DNA from 2 places in the Mesorhizobium sp. BAC0120 genome. Region 2 is predicted to be linked to the other one. Evidence: riboswitches for the same ligand, from Rfam matches in the RefSeq annotation. Region 2 holds a riboswitch; the other holds the start of a gene.

Region 1 (12,029 bases), on a different contig from region 2:
GGCGAATTTCATGTCGATCTCCCGTTCGTTGCGTCGGGTTTGGTCAGCGAAGACGGATAACGAACGGGTCCTGCATGGCACCCGAATAGTCGATGACGACGTTCTTCAGGCGCGAGAACTCCTCCATGGCGTCGAACCCGCCGCGCCGGCCGTAGCCGCTCTCCTTGAAGCCGCCGTTGGCGGACATGAAGGAGGAAGCGCGGTAGGTGTTGATCCAGACCGTGCCCGCCTCGACATTCCTGGCGAAACGCAGCGCGCGGTTTATGTCCCGTGTCCAGATGCCGGAGGCGAGGCCGTATCGGGTATCGTTGGCGAGCCGTATCATCTCGTCTTCCGACGAGAACGGGATGACGCCGACGACGGGACCGAACAGCTCCTCCTGCATGAAATCCATGCAGTTTTCGGCATCGATCATGACGGTCGGTTCGAAATACCAGCCGCCGGCAAGCTCATCCGCTTGCGGCCGTCTGCCGCCGACCGCGATCCTGGCACCCTGGCGCACGCCGGAGGCGACATAGGCTTCCACTTTGGCCAGTTGCGCCGACAGCGCGAGTGGACCGATGTCGGTCTCCTCGAGCATCGGCAATCCCACCCGCACACGCCGGGTGCGCTCGACCAGAGCTTCGACGAAACCATCGTAGGCGTTCGCCTCGACGAAACAGCGTGAACCAGCGACGCAGGTCTGGCCCGCGGCCGCGAAGACGCCTGACACCACGCCGTTCACTGCATGCTCGATGTCGACATCGCCGAAGATGACGTGCGGCGACTTGCCGCCAAGCTCCATCGAGCAGGGAACGAGGTTCTCCGCCGCATTGGCGGCGATCCGGCGCCCGGTCGTCGTGGAGCCGGTGAAGACGAATTTGGCAATGCCTGGATGCCGGGTCAGCGCCTCACCTGCCACGGCGCCGGTGCCGGTCACGACGTTGACAACGCCGGCGGGGAAGCCGGCCTCCATGATCAGTTCGGCCAAAGCGAGTGTGGACGCCGTGGCGTGCTCTGACGGCTTGATGACCACCGTGTTGCCGAGCGCAAGGCATGGCGCCAGCGTACCGGTCAGCAGCATCAGCGGCGAATTCCACGGCGTGATCATGCCGACGACGCCGATCGGTTCGCGCAGGTTGAAGTTGAGCATGTCGAGCTTGTTTACCGGGATGGTATCGCCGAGCAGCTTGTCGGCCATGCCGGCGAAGTAGGTGTAGCTGTCAGGCATGGCGCGCATCTGCGCCCGCATTTCCTTGAGAAGCTTGCCATTGTCGCGCGTCTCGATCAGCGCCAGCTCGTCGGCGTTCTCGAGTACCAGCTCCGCCAACCGGCGCACGAGCTTGCCGCGGTCGGTTTGGGTGATGCGCCGCCAGGCTGGATTGGCAAAGGCCGCGCGCGCTGCCTCGACAGCCGCGGCGACATCCTCGGCACTGGCCTCGGCGAATTGGTACCAAGGCTTGCCGGTGGTCGGGTCGAAACTGTCGATATACTGCCCGCTCTTCGGCGCCACGGATACGCCGTTGATGAACAGGTTCTGGCGCGATCCTTGGAGCGATCCGACCGTCGTTTTCATGCTGTATGTCCTGCGTAGATCATCATTTGGAGGCGGCCTGCGTCCACGATCGTGACTGACCGTCGATCATCGCGACGCGCCCGCCGTCGCCGGTGTCCATATAGATGCCGAAGCGCTTGTCCTGGCGCTCGCGTGCATAGCGGCGCAGCATGGCGCGCAACTCGTGGGTCGCGATCTGCTCGTAAGGCAGCGCGTCCACCGGAAAGAAGGTGTGACCATCCGGAAGTGCGGCTTCCGCGCTTTCGTGGCTCAGTTCGGCCCGGTAGATCAGATAGCCAGGGTCGCTGTCGGCGACGTCGAACACCGAATAGAGGAAGGTGTTTTCAGGGACGAGGCTCAGCGCCTCTCCACCATCGAGCACCAGTCTGCTATCCGCCTTGCGGCGCCGCGCCGTCGGCAGCACCCAGCCGCCTTTGCCGTCGACACGCAACAGGATGCGATCGCCCGCTTCGACCAGATAGCCGATGATCATATCCTGCGAGGCCAGCCAACCGGTCGGCAGCGGATCTTTCACACTGGCGTAGCGGCCGCGGCAGAATCCGAGCGGCGCCGAGGGGCTGGTTCCGAAGGCCTGCACCTGGCCGATCAGGATGATGTGATCGCCGGCCTCAATGCGCTCGTGAACGGTGCAATCAAACCATGTCAGGCTGTCGGTGAGGACCGGCGCGCCCGTGTTGACGCGATCATGGTTCACCCACTGGAACTTGTCCGCAGATTTCGACGCGAATACCGCCGCGACGTCCGCTTGGCCCTCGTGCAGAAAATTGACCGCGAAGGACCGTGTTTCATTGAATGCCGCAAAGCTCGACGCCGACTTGCCGACGCAGACCAGGAGCAACGGCGGGTCAAGCGAGACGGAGGTGAAGGAATTGGCGGTCATGCCCCGGGGATTGCCGCCGGCGTCGCGCGTGGTGATGACCGTGACACCGGTTACGAAGGTGCCGAAGGCGCGACGCAAGGCGATCGGATCGATCGTCCCTTTTGCCGCGGCCACTTCGTCCGTCATTGCCTTCCTCCATGAGATGGACGAAGGCTAGGCAGGAGCCGGTGCCGGTTCTTCCTCCGATTTATAGGAAGGATGTCGCAACGTGCTGCTTCCATCCTGAGCAAGTGTAAGCAGGACACGTAAGTGCCGGCTGTACCGCGGCATCAGTCGATAACAGGGGGAGACGTTCTAACGGAGCGCCGGCGCGTGGCTGTCGATGATGCCGCTGAGACGGATCGCCAGCTCGACCGCGAAGCGCCGTTCGGGCGTGTCGAGCCGGATTCCGAACAGTTCCTCGATGCGCGACAGGCGGTAGCGCAAGGTGGTGACGTGAAGGCCCATGGAGTCGGCGCAGGCCTGGCTACGGCAGCCTTCGCGCACAAAGGCAAACAGCGTGTCCAGATAGGGCGTGCCGTGTTCCCGATCGTGCTCGATCAACGCGCCGACGCTTTCCCTGACGAAGTCGCGCACGTCGGGAGCGTCGGCGGCGGCGACCAGCATCGGTAGAGGGCCAAAGTCCTGGCTGGCGAAGACACCGGTGCGCCCAAAGGAGCGGCCGATCCGGATCATGCGGCGGCATCGCTCCCAGGCGACCGGATAATTGGCCAGCCCTGCACAATTCTCGGAAACCACGACCACCGGTTCGCGCTCGAAATAGCGGCCAAGCTCCGAAGCGATCCTTTGCGGCAGTTTACCGACACGCACATCGTCCTCGCCCAACTCAGCCGGAACGAGACAGACAAGGCCGTCTTCCATCGCGATAGCCGTCCCCGCAATGCCAGCCTGCTGAAGCAGGCGCACAAGCGCATGGTGAGGATCGGCAAGTCCGGCGGCGCCACCCTTCGCGTGCTCGGCGAGATCGATGACGATCATCTTCTGGGCGGCCGTCAGATCGAGGCCCAGCCGGCGCGCACGATTGACGATATCGGCCTCGTCACGCCAGCGGCGCTCGATCACCTCCAGGAACAGTTCAGTCAGGGATCTGGTCTCGAAGCGGAAGCGAACGAAGCTGCGCATCATTTGCACGCTGAGCGCGAACTTGGCGCTGTCGAGCAGCATCTGGTCGAGCTGGCCGGACTGCTGCGGCGTCGGGAAAATCATCAGCGCACCAACCACTTCGTCATCGATGGTAAGCGGCTCGATGCGCATCGATAGCTTGAGCCGATGCCTGCCGTCATCCACGAACAGGGTCTCGTTCTGGCGGGCCTCCGAGGCACCGCGCGCGACCTTGAATATCTGCCGATTGAGTGTGCCACCCACGGCCTGCTGCCAGGACGCGGCATCGAAATGCGCTTCGCTCGGCGAGCGTCCGGCAACGACCAGGTTGGCGTGGAAATCGATCACCACCACCGGATTGGTCAGAAACTCGCTTACCTTTTCGGCGAGCGAGACGACGGACCCATCCGACAGAGCCTGCTGCAGAAGCGTGGTATGCGCCAGCAAAGCGCGCTGCAGATGCCTGCCAGCCTCCTTCTCCTGGCGCAGACGATGCTGCTTCTCCACTGCGATCTCACCGAGATGCACGATCATGCCAATGAAGGCGATATCCTCGGCCGTCACTTCGGTGATTTCACGCGAGACGACGGTCAGCACCATCGGGCGGCCGTCTTCGTCCACGCAATTCATAGGCATGACCAGCACGCTGCGGTAGTCGCGCTCGAATGCTTCTCGACGGTAACCCGGAAACTCCTCGGATACGCGCGCGTCCCTGATATAGACGGGTTCGTTGCGATTGAGGGCTACGATCGAAGGACTGGTGGCGAGTTCCCAGCGGTCCGGCAAAGCGCGCTGAATCAGCGTCGGGTCATGGCGCACGATGACATAGGCATGACCATGGGGCGCATCGATGCTCATGATCGAGCCCAAGGTCCATTTGGCATGACGACAGGCCGCCAGCACGAGGTCGCGCAGCACGGACTGGAGATCGCCGCCCGAATTGATGAGGCTGGCGGCGTCCCGCAACGAGAGTATTTGCGACTCGTGGTTCACGCCCGGTCTTGCGCCTCGCGAAGGGTCAACTAAGCCGTCGCGGATAAACGAACGCTACACCGCTTCCAAGCGGTGCGCACGCCGATTCTTCCTACGATCCGGAGGAATACCTGTCCATTGGTCCTCAATAGGCTAGGCTTCCACCAACAGGGCGCCAAATCATGGAATTGCGAAAAGTCTGCACCTTCATCGAGGAAGTACATGTCGAAGGCGGCAAGGCGGCTTCGAGGCCGGTGACATCGATCGTCGTGGCCGCTGTTTTGGCCAACCCTTGGGCAGGGCGTGGATTCGTTGAGAATCTGCGTCCGGAGATCGTGGCGATCGCGCCTCGGCTCGGACATGAACTTACACGTCGCCTGCTCGGCCTTATGCCTGCAGAACGCATCGAGAGCTACGGCAAGGCCGCGTCCGTTGGCATCGCCGGCGAAATCGAGCATGCCTCCGCCATGATTCACACGCTGCGCTTCGGCAATGTCTTCCGCGACGCCGTAGGCGGCACGACCTATCTAGAATTCTGCAACACCCGCAATGCGCCAGGCGCGCTGCTGTCGCTGCCGATGATGCACAAGAGCGAGAACGGCCGTCGCTCGCATTTCATCACCGCCAACTTCCAAATCGCCGACGGCCCGGCGGCTGACGAGATCGTCGTAGCTATTGGTGCGGCGGATGGTGGCCGAGTCCACCCCCGCATTGCGGACCGTTTCCAGGACATGACAGAGATGGAGCGGGAGCGCGCGACGTAGTGTCGTACGCGACACTCCCCGCTTGTCGCCGATGAGCTCTGCTTTCAGCAATCCGCAAAGCTGACCTCTACGTCCAATATGCTGCGCAAGCTGCCTGAAGACACGTCTTGGCAGCAGAGCGTCCGGCCCTGGCCTGCGCAGATTTGTCTGGACAGATGGACAGTTCCCGCACGGGTTGACAGGCCGGCCGCGCGCGTCCACCCTATGCGCTCCACCTGGGGAGTCCCGACAAGGGGCTGAGATACTGCTGGCTTCGGCAGCGCAGTGACCCGTCGAACCTGATCCAGTTCACGCTGGCGTAGGGATGGTGAATGCGCTTGGCATACCGAACCGACATCACGGGAAAAATCCGGCAGGCGACCTCGCTCCTGCCATCGCCCAAGCGTGCCTTCTCCTCATACCGCCGAACTGGGTCTCCGTTGCAGTCGAGCAAAGGAGCCTCACATGAACGCCGTCACGCCCACGATTTCCACCGGCCCGCTTCCGGCGTCGCGCAAGGTCTATAGAGCAGGTCAGCTTCACCCCGGGATTCGCGTGCCGATGCGCGAGATCGCGCTGCATCCGACGGCCGGCGAGCCGCCGGTCACCGTCTACGACGCCTCAGGCCCTTACACCGATCCCGATGCAGCGATCGAAATCGACAAGGGACTTCCCCGCATTCGCCAGGAATGGATCGTCGGCCGCGGCGACGTCGAGCGAGACGGCGGCCGGGCGGTCCGCCCCGAAGACAACGGCTTCGTTTCGGGCGACCGGCTGACGCCGGAATTTCCGGTCCGGCACCGGCCGCTGCGGGCGAAGGCCGGCAAGGCGGTCACCCAGCTTGCCTATGCCCGCGCCGGCATCGTGACGCCTGAGATGGAATTCGTCGCTATCAGGGAGAACCTCGGTCGGGAGCGGCTCATCGCCGCGACAAGCCGTGACGGCGAGAGTTTCGGCGCCGCGACCCCCGATTTCGTGACCCCTGAATTCGTGCGCGACGAGGTGGCGCGCGGGCGAGCGATCATCCCCTCCAACATCAACCACCCGGAATCGGAGCCGATGATCATCGGCCGCAATTTCCTGGTGAAGATCAACGCCAATATCGGCAACTCCGCCGTCACCTCCTCGATGGGCGAGGAGGTCGAGAAGATGGTTTGGGCGATCCGCTGGGGCGCCGACACGGTCATGGACCTGTCGACCGGGCGCAACATCCACAACATCCGCGACTGGATCATCCGCAACGCGCCGGTGCCGATCGGCACCGTGCCGATTTATCAGGCGCTGGAGAAGGTCGGCGGCGTCGCGGAGGATCTCACCTGGGAGATCTTCCGCGACACGTTGATCGAGCAGGCCGAGCAGGGCGTCGACTATTTCACCATCCATGCCGGGGTAAGGCTCCCCCACATCCCGCTTACCGTCGACCGCGTCACCGGCATTGTCAGCCGCGGTGGCTCGATCATGGCCAAGTGGTGCCTCCACCATCACAAGGAGAGCTTCCTCTACGAGCGCTTCGAGGAGATCTGCGACATCGCGAGAGCCTATGACGTGGCCTTCTCGCTGGGAGACGGGCTGCGCCCCGGCTCGATCGCCGATGCCAATGACGCGGCGCAATTTGCCGAGCTGGAGACGCTGGGAGAGCTGACTAAGATCGCCTGGGCCAAGGACTGCCAGGTGATGATCGAGGGACCGGGTCATATTCCAATGCACAAGATCAAGGAGAATGTGGACCGGCAGCTCGCGGCCTGCGGCGAGGCGCCCTTCTACACGCTTGGGCCGCTCGCGACCGACATCGCGCCGGGCTACGACCATATCACCAGCGGCATCGGCGCGGCCATGATCGGCTGGTTCGGCACGGCCATGCTCTGCTACGTCACGCCAAAGGAACATCTCGGCCTGCCTGACCGCGACGACGTGAAAACTGGCGTCATCACCTACAGAATAGCGGCGCACGCGGCCGATCTGGCCAAGGGGCACCCGGCAGCGAGGCTTCGTGACGATGCGCTCTCCCGCGCCCGTTTCGAGTTCCGCTGGGAGGACCAGTTCAACCTGTCGCTCGATCCCGACACGGCGCGATCCTTCCACGACGAGACCTTGCCCAAGGAGGCGCACAAGCTCGCGCATTTCTGCTCGATGTGCGGCCCGAAATTCTGTTCGATGAAGATCTCGCAGGACATTCGCGAAGCTGCCCGGCAGGAGGGCGAACGCAAGGAAGGCATGGCGGCGATGGCGGAAAAATACCGCCGCGGCGGCGGCCTCTACATGCCGGTCGGGACGGAGGATGCCGTCAGCCAGGAGCGGCAGCCGTGAAAGCGCTGGTGAAAGGGGCCGGCGTCGCCGGCCTCACCCTCGCCCACGCGCTGGCGACCCGCGGGGCGGCCGTCACGGTGGTCGACAGGCGGCACGGCAAAGAGGAGACGGCATCGTGGTTCGCCGGCGGCATGCTCGCCCCTTACTGCGAACGCGAGACGGCCGAGGAGGCCGTCCTCGCGCTGGGTCTCGGCGCGGCCGACTGGTGGGAAAGAGCCCTGCCTGGAAGCGTCACGCACAACGGCACGGTCGTCGTAAGCGCGGCACGCGACCTCGGCGAACTCGACCGTTTCGCCGCCCGCACGGCCGGCTTCATATGGCTCGGCCAGGACAAGCTCGCCGAATTGGAGCCGGCGCTCACCGGCCGCTTCCGTCGCGCGCTCTTCTTCACCGAGGAAGCACATCTCGATCCGCGGCAGGTCCTGACGCGGCTAGAATGCAAGCTTGTCGGGCTGGGGGTCGCCTTCGAAGGGCCCGAGGGGATTGCCGAGGCCGGTTTCGACGTGATTGCCGACTGCACGGGCGCTGCCCGGATTGGATCGGATGCAGCATTGCGCGGCGTGCGCGGAGAGATGCTGGTGCTACGCGCGCCCGGCATGGTGCTGTCGCGGCCAGTCCGGCTGCTCCATCCGAGGTTTCCGATCTATGTCGTGCCGCGCGGCAACGGCCATTTCATGGTCGGCGCGACAATGATCGAGAGCGACGCCGCGGGGCCCATCACCGTCCGCTCGATCATGGAGCTGCTCAACGCCGCTTACAGCCTCAATCCGGCATTTGCGGAAGCCGAGATCGTCGAGACCGGCGTCGGCATCCGCCCTGCCTATCCGGACAACCTGCCTCGTATCGAACGAGCAGGCAGGACGATCAGCGTGAACGGCCTCTACCGGCACGGCTTCCTGCTGGCGCCCGCCATGGCCGAACGAGCGGCGGACATGATCTTCGACAGTCAGCCGGCAAGGGAGTTGCTCTATGAAGCTCATCGTTAACGGCCAGACGCGAGACGTGTCGGCAGCGACGCTCGCCGCGCTGCTCAGGGAGCTCGACTACGAGGGCAACTGGCTGGCGACTGCGCTGAACGGCGAGGTCGTGCCGGCAAAGGAGCGGCCCGGATGCCAGCTGTCGGAGGGCGACCGGATCGAAATTCTCTCTCCGATGAAAGGCGGCTGAATCATGCTCACCCTCTACGGCAAGGAGCTTCCCTCGCGCCTGCTGCTCGGCACCGCCCATTATCCCTCGCCGGCCGTTCTCGGCGAAGCGGTGAGAACATCAGGCGCGTCCGTCCTCACGGTTTCGCTCCGCCGTGAGAGCGCGGGCGGCAAGAACGGAGGGCAATTCTGGTCCCTCGTCCAATCGCTTGGCACTGCGGTGCTCCCCAACACCGCCGGCTGCCATTCGGTAAAAGACGCCGTCATGACGGCCCACATGGCACGCGACGTGTTCGGCACCAACTGGATCAAGCTCGAGGTGATCGGCAATCACGATACTTTGCAGCCCGACGTGTTCGAGCTCGTAAAGGCAGCGCGGATCCTGAGCGGGGACGGCTTTGCCGTCTTCCCCTATACGACGGACGACCTCGTCGTCGCCGAGCGTCTCCTCGATGCCGGCTGCCAGGTGCTGATGCCATGGTGTGCGCCGATCGGGTCGGCAAAGGGACCCCTCAACATCGACGCGCTGCGCTCCCTGCGCGGCCATTTCCCCGACGTGCCGCTGATCGTCGATGCCGGCATCGGCCGGCCGTCCCACGCGGCGACGGTAATGGAGCTCGGCTATGACGCCGTGCTCCTCAACACGGCTGTCGCCCAGGCTGGCGACCCGCCCGCCATGGCGGTCGCCTTCGCAAAGGCCATCGAGGCCGGCCGGCTCGCCTGGCAGGCCGGCATTCTGGAGCCGCGCGACATGGCCGTCCCGTCCACGCCCACGATCGGCAAAGCGGTGTTCTCGTGAAGCTCGATCCGTTTTATCCGATCGTCGACAGCGTCGATTGGATCGCGCGGCTGGTGCCGCTCGGCGTGAAGCTCGTGCAACTGCGCATCAAGAACATGGAAAGACGGGCGTTGCGCGCCGAAATTCGCGGGGCAAAGTCGATCTGCGCCCGTTTCGGCTGCACCCTCGTCATCAACGACTACTGGCGGCTCGCCCTCGATGAGGGCTGTGACTTCGTCCATCTCGGCCAGGAAGACCTGGCCCATGCCGATATCGCGGCGATCCATTTCGCGGGCGTCAGACTGGGCCTCTCTACGCACGACCACGGCGAGCTTGCAACCGCGCTCGACGCCGCGCCGGACTACGTGGCCCTCGGCCCGGTCTATCCCACCATCCTGAAGAAGATGAGATGGGCGCCGCAAGGGCTGGAGCGCATCACCGAATGGAAGAGGCTTGTTGCGCCGCTGCCACTGGTGGCGATCGGCGGCCTCAATCCGGATCGGCTTGCCGGCGTGTTCGCGCACGGCGCCGACAGCGCCGCGGTGGTAACCGACATAACCCGCAACGCCGATCCGGAAGCGCGCACGCGTGAATGGCTGGAAGCGACGGCGCCCTGGCGATGAACGCTGAGCCGCACGTGCTGGTCATCGCGGGAACCGATTCCAGCGGCGGGGCCGGCTTGAGCCGCGACATCGAGACGATAGCCGCGCACGGCTTCAGGTCAGCCTTTGCGGTGACGGCCGTCACAGTTCAGACCCATTCGTCCGTCAGCCGGATCCAACCTATGCCGGCCAGTTTGATCGCCGATCAGATGCGTGCCGCGCTTGGCGCCGACGACGTGAAGGCGGTCAAGATCGGAATGCTCGGCACGGACGAGGCGATAGCTGCAGTCGTGTCGATCCTGCGCGATCGGGCGGACATCCCAGTGGTGCTGGACCCCGTCCTCGTCTCCTCTTCCGGTCGGCCGCTGATTGCGGAAGGAGCCATCGACGCATTGCGCCATGATCTCATGCCGCTCTGCCGGCTCCTCACGCCGAACCTGATGGAACTGGCAGGACTGACCGGGTCGACGATGGCAACCGACGAAGCGACCGCCTGCCGTCAGGGCGAGGAATTGTCGCGGGCCGCCGGGACGGCTGTACTCGTCAAAGGCGGCCACGCAGCCGGCGCGGAGGCCATCGACATGTTGCTGCAGCCAGGCCGCCCTGCCCTTCGCTTTGCCGCGCCGCGCCTCGCGCGAGAAATGCGTGGCACTGGCTGCATGCTCTCCAGCGCCATCGCCGCCGGCCTCGCGCTCGGTCAGTCACTGGACGCAAGCGTACGCAAGGCCAAGCAATATGTTCTCGAAAGACTCGACTGCACCGTTTGATTTTCCATTCCCAGCAGAATCCCTCTTGGAAAGGCGCCGCTCTCAGACATCAGCGGAAGAACTTCTGCCGCACCGCCGCTCGCGCCGGAAGCAGCGAAACTGTCGCGACATAGCGGTTCGAATACACCCCGCCGATTGCCCTCTACTGTGTCGCTCAGGTCAGTTCAGCCGTGCATTCTCTGGTTTTGACGGTTTCGCAGGCAAGCTTTGAATGAACTGCCAAGCGGTTCTCCCCGAACTGGAGCCGCGTTGCATGGCCCATTCCAGCGCGCGACGTTTCAATTCCTCTGCTTCGATGGGAAGGCGAAGATGTTCGGCATAGCCGAGTACCATGTCGAGATAGCCGTCCTGATCAATGTTGTGGAAGCCCAACCACAGCCCGAACCGATCCGAGAGCGATACCTTCTCTTCAACCGCCTCGCCCGGGTTGAGCGCCGTAGCCTGCTCGTTCTCGATCATGTCGCGGGCGAGGATGTGCCGCCGGTTCGACGTAGCGTAGAAAATCACGTTCTCCGGCCGTCCGGCGATGCCGCCGTCGAGCACGGTCTTCAGGGACTTGTAGGCGGGATCGCCCGCGTCGAACGAAAGATCGTCACAGAACAGGATGAACCGCCGCTTCCTTTCGCCTTCGAGCAATGCCAGCAATTCCGGTAGCGTCCCGATGTCTTCTCGCTGGATCTCCACCAGTGCAACTGGAGTGTGCTCCTTTGGACGCTCCTGATTTATCGCGGCGTGGACCGCCTTGACGAGGGACGATTTCCCCGCGCCGCGTGCGCCCCACAACAGCGCGTTGTTCGCCGGTTCGCCGCGCGCAAAACGCCGCGTGTTGTCGAGCAGGGTTTCCCGCTGGCTGTCCACGCGTTTGAGAAGCTCAATGTCGATCCGGGATATGTGGGAAACGGGTTTCAATCGCGTTTCGCCCGGCAGCCACAGATAGCCTTCGGCGATCTCTTCGAGACCGGACGGACGAACCGGCGGCGCCAGGCGCTCCAAAGCCTCCGCGATCCGCAGCAGTACGTCCCGATTGCCATGTTCGGTCGTCGTGCCCTCGATCTTCATCATTTGACGACGTCGGGTCTGACGGCAGCGCTGCGGCGCAACGGCCGGCGCAATATCTCGGCACAGGCGACACCAGCCAGTGCGGTCCCGCCCCCAATCACATGATAGGCCCGCACCGGC
Region 2 (12,029 bases):
CGACAACCAGCCCGAGCAGTCCTACTCCGAGCGCCAGCTCTACGAGGCTGCCCTCGACCGCATGGCGCGCGAAATCGCTGCCGTGAACAAGATGTCGGAGACCGAGGCGGTTCGCCTGATCGAGGTCAATCTCAACAAGGGCCCGCGTCGTGGCGCCAAGGCCGACAACGAAGAGACGGAGCAGGAAGAGGCGGCGTAAGCAAGGGCCTCTCTTCGGCACTACGCGTTCGAGACCCGGCCACCGCGCCGGGTCTCTGCTTTTAGGGCCCAGGAATCGGACTCCTCCAAGGGCTTCAAAATAGCGGCACTAATCCGAAAGTCCTATCCGGAGCTTGGAACGATTTCCCTCCGCAAGCGTTCGGGATTCAGCAGGGTTGCGTTCCGGCGTCGGACCCAGGTCCAGCCGAAGGATGTGACTTGCGATAGCCTTAGTTATTCTCATCTCGCAAAATCGGGGGTTCTCGATGAGGGACGACCTGGCCAAGCGAAGCTTGATCCGCGCTGCTTTGGCAGCGCCTTACCTGGACAGGGAGGAGGAACGGGACCTTGCCGTGCGATGGAAGGAAGACGGCGACCAGCAGGCGCTGAACCGTATTGCCACAGCCCATATGAGGCTGGTGATCTCCATGGCGGCCAAGTTCCGTCATTTCGGCTTGCCGATCGGTGATTTGATCCAGGAGGGCCATGTCGGCCTGCTCGAGGCGGCCGCACGGTTCGAGCCGGAGCGAGAGGTCCGCTTCTCAACCTATGCCACATGGTGGATCAGGGCCTCGATCCAGGATTATATCCTGCGCAACTGGTCGATTGTGCGCGGTGGCACCAGCTCGGCCCAGAAAGCCCTGTTCTTCAACCTGCGCCGTCTGCGGGCACGGCTTGCGCGGGGGCCGGAAACGCGTTCTTCGACATCGTTGTACGAGGAGATATCGACCACCCTCGGCGTCCCCATCGCTGATGTGGCGATGATGGATTCCCGCCTGTCCGCGCCGGACACATCGCTCAACGCTCCGCTGGTCGACGACACCGCTGCGGACCGCATGGATTTCCTTGTCTCCGACGAGCCTCGTCCGGACGAGATCGCCGAAGAGACGATCGATGTGGAGCGCCGCTCGATATGGCTCAACGATGCGCTCGGCGTGCTCAACCCGCGCGAGCTTCAGATCATTCGCGAGCGCCGGCTCAAGGACGAAGGCGCCACGCTGGAATCGCTCGGCGAGACAATGGGCATCTCCAAGGAGCGCGTGCGCCAGATCGAAAGCCGGGCCATGGAGAAGCTGAAATCGGCCCTGGTGAAGGCCAACCCTGCCTTCGTCTCGCAATCGGCCTGACCAAGCCGTGCGGCAATTCGATTGACGCAGCCGCAGATTCGTTGGCGGACTGGCGCGGCCTGACACTTTGACCGTCGGCGCCGCCCCATCTGCCTGCCGGCATCTTCTCCCGCAAGCAAACCTACATCACATCGCCAGGCATCAACCGCAGTCAGGCTGAGAGGGCGCAATCGGTTGCTTGGCGCCCGCTCAATACTGATCGGTGATGATCTTCACCTTCTGACCAGCCGACAGGCTGGCGCCGGGGGCGAGCTCGTTGAGGACACGGAACAGCTCGAGCTTCTTGTCGACGCCGCTCATCGCGGCCGCCACCGAGCCGACCGTCTGACCGGCCTGCACGGTCACGACCTTGATGCGCAGCGGTTTCAGCGCTGCCTTTTCAGCGGCGCTGAGCACCTTGAAGCTCGAGCCGACATATTGCGCGACATCGTCGAGCTGTGGGCTCTGCTGCGGAGCGGCAGTGAGCAGGCGATAGACTTGGCCGTCGGCACGGATCACCGTGATGTCGAAGCGCCAGCCACCGGCGGCAGCGCGCGCGATCGCCGCCTCGTTGCCATTGATGGTCTCGGAGCGGACACTCGTCTCCTCCAGCCCTGCCACCCAGCCGCTTTTCACGTAATCGGTGAGCGAGATGTTCTTGTCTATTGCCACGCCGTCGAAGCGCACCGCGATGTCGCCCGGACCCGTCGCAGTGACCGCGGCAGCAGAATTGTCGATGACGAAACCTTGAGGAACCGAGAAGGAGACCCCGAGTCTGGGATGCAGGAAGGTCGTGCCGCGCACATAGCCCTCGTCCGGCGTGTCGCCGAACAGCATCCCGTCGACGCCGGCGAGGAAGGGCTCGCGATCGCGATTGCCGATGCCGGGAGCGCCAAACTGCCGGGCGTGCTGCATGGCCAAATCGATGCGTTGCGGGGCATTCGGGTGGCTCGCCAGGAAATCGAGGCTGGCATCCGAGGCGCCCGTGACGCTTCGCAGGTCGGCATAGGCCTGCATCGATTGCAGGAAGCGTGCCGCCGCGAACGGATCGTAGCCTGCGCTGCCGGCCGACTTGATGCCGATGGCGTCGGCTTCCAGCTCCTGGTTGCGCGAGAATTGGGCAAGCCTGAGCTTGCCGCGGATCAGCGCGGCCTTCGCCGTCGGTGATTCACCCAGCACGTCGGAGACGACCTTGGTGGCCAGCGCTTCCTCGGCTTCCAGCTTCTGACGCTGCAGGCCGTGATTTGCCGTCACATGACCCATTTCATGCGCAATGACGGCGGCAAGCTCGGACGAATCATTGGCAAGCGCGAGCAAGCCGCGCGTCACGTAGAGATAGCCCCCGGGCAAGGCGAAGGCGTTTACGTTGGGCGAGTTGAGAATCGTGATTCGGAAGGTCTGCGTCGGGTTGGACGAAACCAGCGTCAGGTTGCCGACGACCTTCGCAACCATACGCTCGAGCTTGGGGTCGGAATATTCACCGCCATAGGTTGCAAGAATGCGCGGATGCTGGCCCTTGGCGAGCTCGACCAGCTTGTCGTTCTTGCTGACATTGTCGAAGGTGACCGGGTTGTTGGACGGTTGGAACGCCTGCTCGCGGACTTCGGTGCCTATGCCCAGTATCTGGCAGCCGGCGAGCAGCGCGGCGGTGCAGACCGCCACGGCAAAGCGCAAGCTCCACCGGGCCTGTGGCATCAAATAGTCGAGGCGCGTCACGCGTGGCAGCAGAACGGCTTCCTTTCGCTTCTCAGGGACAACTCGCACCCCATCGCCATTGGCTCGTGCCGAACCAGCCCCGCTCTAGCAACACTCTCGCAATCGATACAACAACGCGAAGCAAACTTTCGCTTTCTGCGTGTAAATTATGTCTGCCTGGCGGCAAACTATCGTGATTGCGCAGGCCGTTGTTCGGAACCGACATAGCGCCTGAATGCCTCCGGGCTCTTCTCGGCAAAGAAAAGATGCGCTTCGTCCTGAGCCGCGACAACCCCATTCTCGAGAAAAACGATTCTTTGCGCGGCACGCCGCGCGTCTTCGGGATGATGGGTGACGAGAAGGGTCGTCATCCCTCGCTCCTTTTGCACCGATATGGTGAGGTCGAGCATTTCGTCCCTGAGCGCAGGCCCGAGCGATGCAAAGGGCTCGTCGAGCAGCAGCACCGGCCGGTTGCGCACCAGTGCACGGGCGAGCGCGACCCGCTGGCGCTCCCCGCCCGACAGCTCGCGCGGCAGCCGCTTCTCCTTGCCGGCGAGCCCGGTGCGGGCGAGTGCGTCCGCAATCTTCTCGCGATCCGCGACAGTGAGCCTGAGGGCCGGCGAGATGCCCAACCCGACATTGGCGGCAACATCGAGATGGGCAAAGAGATTGTTCTCCTGGAAAATCATTGAGACCGCCCGCGCCGACGGCGGCAGCATCGTTACATCGTCGTCGCCGATCAAAATGCGGCCGCGCCGCGGCGTCTCGAATCCGGCGACGAGGTTGAGCAGCGTCGATTTGCCCGAGCCGCTCGGTCCCAGGACCGCGGTGATCGTGGTCTCAGGGAATGCCACGTCGAAGCTGAAAGCCTGTTCGCCATAGCTGAAGGAGACGTCCTCGAGCCGCACCGCTACCCCTTCGCTCATGCCCGCTCCTTGCCGAAATGATCCGCCGCCGCCATCAGCGAAAGACATGCCAGCGCGATGATCAGCGCCAGGCCCGCCGCATCGGCGGTGCGATAGCTGCCCATCCGTTCGAGGAGAAGGAAGGGCAGCGTCTTTACGGCATCGCTGCCGAACAACGCAATGACGCCGAGGTCGCCGAGCGAGAGCGCCATTGCGAAGGCGAAGCCGGTGAGCAACGGCCGGCGGATCGACGGCCAATCGACGAGCCGATAACGATCCCACCCAGAGATGCCGAGCGAGGCCGCAAGGCGATCGTGACGTTCCGCCGCGGCGTCGTGGGCTGGGCGGATCGCCCGCACGACAAAGGGCATCGCCATTACGGCGTTCACTGCGATCACCATGAAGGGGGCGATAAGGAAGACGTCGCCGATATGGCGGACGAGCACGAACCAACCCGCGCCGATGACGATCGGCGGCACGACCAGCACGAAGCCGGCGCCCGCGTCCACGGCGTGCTCGAGCAATGAACGCCGCTTGCCGCGCCGTCTGCCTTCAAGCGCACGCCGAGCGCCGACCAGCGCCAGCGACATGAGCGTAGCGATCAGGCCAGAGAGGATGGCGAATGTCAGGCTGGTGATGCAGGCACGCTGGAGCGATGCTTCGCCGGCGAGCCGGGCAAGGTCGGCGGCAAGGCCGGACACCAGGATAGCCGCAAGGGGACCTATCACGAAGGCTGTCGCCACCAGTATCAGCACAGCATTCGCCAGCATCTCGGCCGGCGAGACCGACACGTATCGGCGCGGCGAAACACCGGGATTGGCTTCGCGCGCCGGATCGCGGCCGAGCCGCGTGAGCAGCCATACCGTCGCCAGGGTGAGCAGGATCTGTCCGAGCGTGAGCGCCACCGCGCGTGCAGGATCGAAGTCGAAGCGCAGCGCCTGATAGATTGCCACCTCCAGGGTCGTCGCCGCCGGGCCGCCGCCGAGGGTGAGCACGATGGTGAAGGATGTGACGCAGAGCATGAAGACGAGCCCGGCGACGCCCGGCAAGCCTGCCCTGACGGCAGGCCATTCGATCAGCCGGAAAGACGGCCCGGCGCCCATGCCGAGCTGGCTCGCCAGCCGCCATTGATCGGCCGGCACCGCGTCGAGCGCTTCCAGCAGGAAGCGCGTGGCCAGCGGCAGGTTGAAGAATACATGCGCGACGAGAATGCCGGAAAGGCCGTAAATTCCCGGCCAATCGCCTCCCGAGAACGCCGAAAGCACGCCCGCAAAAAATCCCGCCCGCCCGAACAGCGACAGAACACCTAGCGCGGCGACGATCGCCGGCAAGGCAAGTGGCAGCGCGAAGAGCCGCAGGATCAGCCCCCGCCCGGGGAATGCGGGATGCCGCGACAGGGCCCGCGCGATCAAGATCGCCGGACCTACCGACAGCAATGTGGAGAGCGCCGCCTGCCAGAGCGTGAAGATCGCCACGCGGACGAAATAGGAATCGAGGGCGTCGAAAGCGGCAGGAAGGTCGGATGCACCTTCGATGAGAAGGCCGAGCAAGGCGCCGCCGATGAGGATGGCGATTGCCGCGAGGGCCGCAACGCCGGCGAGGATGCGGGGCTCGGGGCGATTAGCGGGGCGCATCGGGGATGCCGCAGAGGATGAAGGATGTGGAGAGCGCGAAACCTACGCCGGTTGGTGCCCTACGTTGCCCCCCTCTGTCCTGCCGGACATCTCCCCCACAAGGGGGGAGATTGGCTGTCATCAAGGGTTTCGCCAATCTCCAACGTCGCCGATTGGCGAAACCAAATCGGCCGTCCAATCTCCCCCCTTGTGGGGGAGATGTCCGGCAGGACAGAGGGGGGCGCGACAGGGCGCGGACCATGCAAGGATCGCCTCTATCGGCCCGTCACTCCCCCATCGCCTTCAGCCACTCCTCCACCCACGCCTTGCGATTGGCCGCGACCTCTTCCGGGCTGAAGATCAGCGTCTTTGCAGGCTTCACGAGCTTGTCGAAAGCCGGGTTGAGCGGCTTGTCCGTCCTGGCGGCCGGGAACATCCAGTTGGTCTCCGGAATCACGTCCTGGAAGGCAGGCTTGGTCATGAAGGCCAGGAACTTCTGCGCAAGCGGGTTTCTTGCGCCATTCACGGTCTGTGCGGCGACTTCGATCTGCAGATAATGGCCTTCGGCAAAGGGTGCCGCCTGGTAGCGTTCCGTGTTCTCGGCGATCATGTGGTAGGCGGGCGAGGTCGTGTAGGAGAGCACCATCTGCGCCTCGCCCTTGGTGAACAGGCCATAGGCCTCGCTCCAGCCCGGCGTGACGGTGAGCACGCGCTTCTTCAGCTTGCCCCAGGCCTCGGCCGCTTTGTCGCCGTAGACGGCCTTCATCCAGAGCACCAAGCCGAGACCCGGTGTCGAGGTGCGCGGATCCTGGATGGCGATCTTGACGTTCGGGTCGCCGTCGACCAGCTCGGCGAGGCTCTTCGGCGGCGTAGACACCTTCTCGGTGTCGTAGATCACCGCGAAATAGCCGTAGTCGAAGGGAACGAAGGTGTCGTCTTTCCACCCGCCCGGCACGGTGAGCGCCGATTCGTCGACGCCGGCCGGCGCGAACAGCCCGGTCGCCTTCGCTTCGGCAGTGAGGTTCGTGTCGAGGCCGAGCACGATATCCGCCTTGGTCGATGCGCCTTCGAGTTTGACGCGATTGAGCAACGCGACGCCGTCGGCCACCGACACGAATTTGAAGTCGCAGCCGCATTCTGCCTCGAAGGCCTTCTCGACCTGCGGCCCGGGGCCCCATTCCGCGGTGAAGCTCTCATAGGTATAGACGGTGAGCGTATCTGCACGCGCGGCCGCAGCCGGCGCAACAAAGATCGCGAGCAGAGAGAGAAGCAATTTGCGCATCGGCGCCTCCTTGTGTCGGTTGCAAGGGAATTGAGGCGCTGTCAGCGAGCGTCTAATCCCTCCGCCGGTATGAGCCGGATCAGGTTCAGCGGGTTGGCCGGGTTCCCCCAATACTGCCTCTCAGCCGGCGCGGATCTCGCGACGGCACCCCGTTAGAGCGCGGGTAGATTTAGATCGGAGCCGGCGAACAAGCAAGCCGGCTGGCAAGTAGAGGTCGCTCCCGGCTTTCGCTTGGCTGTGGCAGCGTGCTAGAGGCCGCCGCTATGAGCCGCTTTCTGATCCTGCTCGGCGGAGATCTCGTCCGCACCCCGCGCCTCGATGGGCAGATTGCCGGCGCGCGCGTCGTCGCAGCCGATAGCGGGATGCGCCATGCCGGGGCGCTCGACGTCGTGCCGGAGCTGTGGAGCGGCGATTTCGACTCGGTGCCGGACGGGCTGGCCGCGGCCTGGGCAGAGGTGCCGCGCGAGACCTTCCCGGCCGAGAAGGACAGGACCGACGGCGAGCTCGCCGTCGAGGCTGCCATGGCAAGGGGCGCGACCTCCTTCGTGCTTGCCGGCGCCTTCGGCGGCCCGCGCGCCGACCATGCATATCTGCATCTGGCGCTGGCGCTGAAGCTCGCCGAGCAAGGTTTCCCGACGATTCTCACCGACGGCAGGCAGGAGGGACGGCCGCTGCTCACTGGCGCTACGGAGTTCGACTACTCACCCGGAACGCTGTTCAGCATCATCGGCTTTTCGGACCTCTCCGGCCTGTCGGTGGCCGGTGCCCGCTGGCCGCTTGACCGCATCGCAATGCCGTTCGGCTCGTCCCTCACGATCTCGAACGAGGTCACCGGCAAGCTCGGCATCGAGCTGCAAGGCGGCCGGGCGATGCTTATTGCGCATCCATTTCCGGGCACCACATTCTGATCATGGCTCCACCGCTCCTGAAGCTCGACAATATCGGCCTCACCTTCGGCGGCGCGCCATTGCTTGACGGTGCATCGCTGCAGGTTGAGCCTCGCGACCGCATAGCGCTCGTCGGCCGCAACGGCTCCGGCAAATCGACGCTGCTCAAGATCGCTGCCGGCCTCGTCGAGCCGCAGGAGGGCGAGGTGTTCCGCCATCCCTCGGTGACCGTGCGCTACTTGCCGCAGGAGCCGGACTTCGAAGGATTTGCGACTGTCCGCGCCTATGTCGAGGCCGGCCTCGGCCCTTCCGACGATCCGCACCGCGCGACCTATCTGCTCGACCATGTCGGTCTGACCGGCGATGAGAACCCGGCAACGCTCTCGGGGGGCGAAGCGCGGCGCGCCGCGCTTGCGCGCGTGCTGGCACCCCAGCCGGATATCTTGCTGCTCGACGAACCGACCAACCATCTTGACCTTTCGACCATCGAATGGCTGGAGGACGAGCTCAATCGCTCTTCGTCGGCGCTGATCCTGATCTCGCACGACCGACGCTTCCTGGAACGGGTATCGCGCGCGACCATCTGGCTCGACCGCGGGCAGACGCGGCGGCTCGACAAGGGTTTTGCCCATTTCGAAGCCTGGCGCGACGCCATGCTGGAGGAGGAAGAACGCGAGCTGCACAAGCTCGGCCGCCAGATCGTGCGCGAGGAGCATTGGCTGCGCTACGGCGTGACGGCCCGCCGCAAGCGCAACATGCGCCGGCTCGGCGACCTCCAGGCGATGCGCCAGCGCTTCCATAGCCATCGCGGCACGGAGGGTGTGGTTGCAATGGCAGCCAGCGAAGCCCCAGAATCCGGCAAGCTCGTCATCGAGGCGAAGAATGTCTCGAAATCCTATGGCGAGCTCACCGTGGTCGAGGACTTCTCGACCCGCATTCAGCGCGGCGACCGCATTGGCCTTGTCGGACCGAACGGCGCCGGCAAGACGACGCTCCTGAAGCTGCTCACCGGTGCGCTTCAGCCGGACGAAGGCACGATCAGGCTCGGCACCAATCTCGAAATCGCGACGCTCGACCAGAAGCGCCGCTTCGATCCCGACGAAACGCTGGCGCATTTCCTGACCGACGGTCGTGGAGAGACAGTCGTCGTCAACGGCGAGGAGCGTCACGTCGTCTCCTATATGAAGGACTTCCTGTTCAAGCCGGAACAGGCGCGCACGCCGGTGCGCGAACTGTCGGGCGGCGAGCGGGCACGGCTCATCCTGGCGCGCGTGCTGTCCAGGCCTGCGAACCTTCTGGTGCTCGACGAGCCGACCAACGACCTCGACATGGAAACGCTCGACCTCTTGCAGGAGCTGGTCGCGGGCTTTCCCGGCACCGTGCTGCTCGTCAGCCACGACCGCGACTTTCTCGACCGGACGGTAACCAGCGTGCTTGCGCCCGACGGCGGCGGGCGCTGGATCGAATATGCCGGCGGCTATTCCGACATGCTGGCCCAGCGCGGCGGTGCACGGCTCGACGAGCGCAAGGTGCGGGCGCGGGCGGCCCAGCCCTCCGATGCTGCCGTAAAGCCAGCGGCGGCGGAACCATCGCGCGCGACGGCGAAGAAGCTCTCCTACAAGCAGAAATTCGCGCTGGAATCTCTGCCGAAGAAGATGGAGGAGGCAGCCGATCGCATCGCCGCCCTCGAAAAGAAGCTCACGGATCCGGCCCTCTTCTCCAGGGATGCCGCCGCCTTCAACAAGACGGCAACTGAGCTGGAGAAGGAGCGCGCCGCACTCGCCGCCATGGAGGAAGAATGGCTGGAGCTCGAGATGCTGCGCGAGGAAATCGAGGGGTGATTTCGGTTCGGGACGTGCTGCTGTTACGGCGTTCCGCAACTCGCTTGACGCTGGCGCTGCCCCTCACCCTTACCCTCTCCCCGTAAGGACGGGGAGAGGGGGGCGGCAACGTCTCAGAATCCCCTCTCCCCGTTTTCCACGGTTTTCCACGGGGAGAGGGTGAGGGTGAGGGGCGGCGCCAACCCAAGAGCAGAACGCGCCAGCCAACCCTCACGCGGCCCGCACCGGGTCGAGCGTGATCTTGTAGAGCTCGTTGTCGTCGCGATCCATCAGGCGGACCGTCAGCTGCTCGGTCTGTCCGTCGATGTCGACGAGGCCGAAGAACTGCAGCCCGGCCGAGGGCGGCAGGTTCTGGCCCTGCTCGGCGGTCGGCGCCTTCACGAACTTCACTTCCGGGCCGAAGGTCATGTCGAGATCGTTCGGGCCGAAGGTGCCGGCATGCAGCGGGCCGGACACGAATTCCCAGAACGGCGTGAAATCCTGGAACTGCGCCTTGTCCGGATTGTAGTAATGCGCGGCCGTATAGTGCACGTCCGCGGTCAGCCACACCGTATTATCGATGCCGGCATTCTTGATGAAGCGGAGCAGGTCGGCGAACTCGAGCTCACGGCCCTTGGCCGGGCCGTTGTCGGCATTGGCGACGGCTTCCGAGCCCTTCTTCAGGTTGCCATCATCCCAGACGACAAGGCCAAGCGGCATATCGGCCGCGATAATCTTCCAGGTCGCGGTCGACTTGGCCAGCTCGCGCTTCAGCCACTTCGACTGTTGCTCACCAATCATGCGCGACTGCGGCGTGAGCGTGTCCTCCAGGTTCGCGCCGTTAGGACCACGATAGGAGCGCATGTCGAGGAAGAACACGTCGAGCAGCGGGCCGTGGGAGATCTTGCGGTACACCCGGCCGGGCTCGGCAGGCTGGTAGCGGATCGTCGTCATCTCCTGGAAGGCGCGGGAAGCGCGCGCCGAAAGGATATGGATCGACTTCTCCGTGTAGCGGTCGTCCTTCGAGAGGTCCTTCGAATCCGACCAGTTGTTGACCACCTCGTGGTCGTCCCACTGGTAGAAGGTCGGACAGATGGCGGCGAGCGCCTGCACGTTCTTGTCCATCAGATTGTACTTCCACTGGGCGCGATACTCGTCCAGCGTCTCGGCGACCTTGCGCTTCTCGTCGACAAGAATGATGTTCTTCCACTTGCTGCCGTCCGGCAGATCGACCTCATCCTTCATCGGACCGTCAGCATAGATCGTGTCGCCAGAATGCAGGAAGAAATCCGGCGTGTGCCTGGCGATCGTCGCGTAGGTCTTCATCCCCGTCTCGTCTATGCCCCAGCCTTGACCAGCGGTGTCGCCCGACCAGGCGAAGCGGATGCTGCGCTTCGAGGAGGGCGCGGTACGGAAGCGGCCGACGATCGGCTCGGACACCACATTGATGTCGGCAAGATCGGCGGCGATCATGCGGTAGAAGATGTCCTGATCGGCGGGCAGCTCCTCGACGAGCCGTTTCACCGTGAAGTCGCTCGCCGGGGTGGTGTCGAGCGGCGCCAGCCTGGTCGCATTGGCGAAGTTCTCCGTCGTCGCGACTTCGAACATGACGCGGGCCGGTCGATCGGTGCGCGTCCAGACCATCCCGCTCGCCGCGTCGACGTCGCCCGACTGCACGCCATGCGTGAAGGCGGGACGTTGGTTGGCGCGCGAATAGTAGGGAAGCGCTAGTCCCGATGCGCCGACAAGCCCGGCAGCACCTGCCGTCACGACGAAAGTGCGGCGGCTAAGGGAAGAAAACCTGTTCATCGCTGTCTCCTCGATGGCTGGAACGAGGACGCAACCTTCAACCTTTCTGTTGCAGCGCCATTGCGGCCGGATGAAACTTTGCTGACGGTTTTATGACACTGTCAGCCGTGGAGATCGCGGCTCGGCAGAGATCACGGAAAGCTCGACACGCTACGTTGCCCCCCTCTGTCCCGCCAGTCTTGCCGTAAAAGGGATCCCGCATACGTTTTGCCAAACGCTGACCACCCTCGTCTTCGAAACACACCGGATGGGCACGGGTGACTTGCAGAATCAGGACTCGAAGGCCTCCCCAGCGAGCTTTCGCAAGCCCTCGGTGTCGAAGCGCAGGAAGACCTTCTGGTCGTGCCGCTTGGCGCCGAGCCGGTCGTAGAACCGGATCGCGCCTTCGTTCCTGCCCCCGGTCGTAAGATCAATGCGGCCGATGCCCTTGGCGAGGCAATGCCCGGCGAGGAATTTCAGGAGTGCCCGGCCGATGCCGGCCGAGCGGTGTCCGTCCCGCACGAACAGGTCCTTGAGGAAGAGCAAGCGCTGCAGGTCGACGCCGGGATGGGCGATGGCGACCGAGGCGAGGCCGGCGACCTCGCCGCCCCGCCAGGCAAGCGCGAAATGGGGATAGGCCGGGCTTTCGTCCGCAAGCCAGCGCCGAACCGCTGATATGGCCATGGCCTGCGGCAGAGGCGCCTGCCGATAGTGTAGGGCCATCTCACGCAGGAT

The links. Region 2 has a riboswitch for thiamine pyrophosphate ahead of thiB (thiamine ABC transporter substrate binding subunit). Riboswitches for the same ligand answer to the same signal wherever they lie in the genome.
Region 1: it holds a riboswitch for thiamine pyrophosphate, as region 2 does, so the genes downstream of both, thiC (phosphomethylpyrimidine synthase ThiC) here and thiB (thiamine ABC transporter substrate binding subunit) in region 2, are expected to answer to the same signal.

The regions. Positions count from the first base shown of each region.
Region 1 is NZ_JAWRCU010000010.1:61,462-73,490, forward strand. Features, by position in the region: gene SAZ10_RS21365 (LLM class flavin-dependent oxidoreductase) at 1-12, opposite strand, end outside; gene SAZ10_RS21370 (aldehyde dehydrogenase) at 44-1,555, opposite strand; gene SAZ10_RS21375 (flavin reductase family protein) at 1,578-2,561, opposite strand; gene SAZ10_RS21380 (helix-turn-helix domain-containing protein) at 2,730-4,529, opposite strand; gene SAZ10_RS21385 (amino acid synthesis family protein) at 4,691-5,272, shown strand; TPP riboswitch at 5,479-5,595, shown strand; gene thiC (phosphomethylpyrimidine synthase ThiC) at 5,717-7,558, shown strand; gene thiO (glycine oxidase ThiO) at 7,555-8,544, shown strand; gene thiS (sulfur carrier protein ThiS) at 8,528-8,725, shown strand; gene SAZ10_RS21405 (thiazole synthase) at 8,729-9,502, shown strand; gene SAZ10_RS21410 (thiamine phosphate synthase) at 9,499-10,104, shown strand; gene SAZ10_RS21415 (hydroxymethylpyrimidine/phosphomethylpyrimidine kinase) at 10,074-10,850, shown strand; gene SAZ10_RS21420 (ATP-binding protein) at 11,010-11,912, opposite strand; gene SAZ10_RS21425 (DMT family transporter) at 11,909-12,029, opposite strand, start outside.
Region 2 is NZ_JAWRCU010000003.1:509,021-521,049, forward strand. Features, by position in the region: gene SAZ10_RS09320 (CarD family transcriptional regulator) at 1-199, shown strand, start outside; gene SAZ10_RS09325 (RNA polymerase factor sigma-32) at 465-1,325, shown strand; gene SAZ10_RS09330 (M48 family metalloprotease) at 1,515-2,999, opposite strand; gene thiQ (thiamine ABC transporter ATP-binding protein) at 3,188-3,925, opposite strand; gene thiP (thiamine/thiamine pyrophosphate ABC transporter permease) at 3,922-5,538, opposite strand; gene thiB (thiamine ABC transporter substrate binding subunit) at 5,804-6,799, opposite strand; TPP riboswitch at 6,839-6,961, opposite strand; gene SAZ10_RS09350 (thiamine diphosphokinase) at 7,063-7,707, shown strand; gene SAZ10_RS09355 (ABC-F family ATP-binding cassette domain-containing protein) at 7,710-9,527, shown strand; gene SAZ10_RS09360 (alkaline phosphatase) at 9,738-11,315, opposite strand; gene SAZ10_RS09365 (GNAT family N-acetyltransferase) at 11,586-12,029, opposite strand, start outside.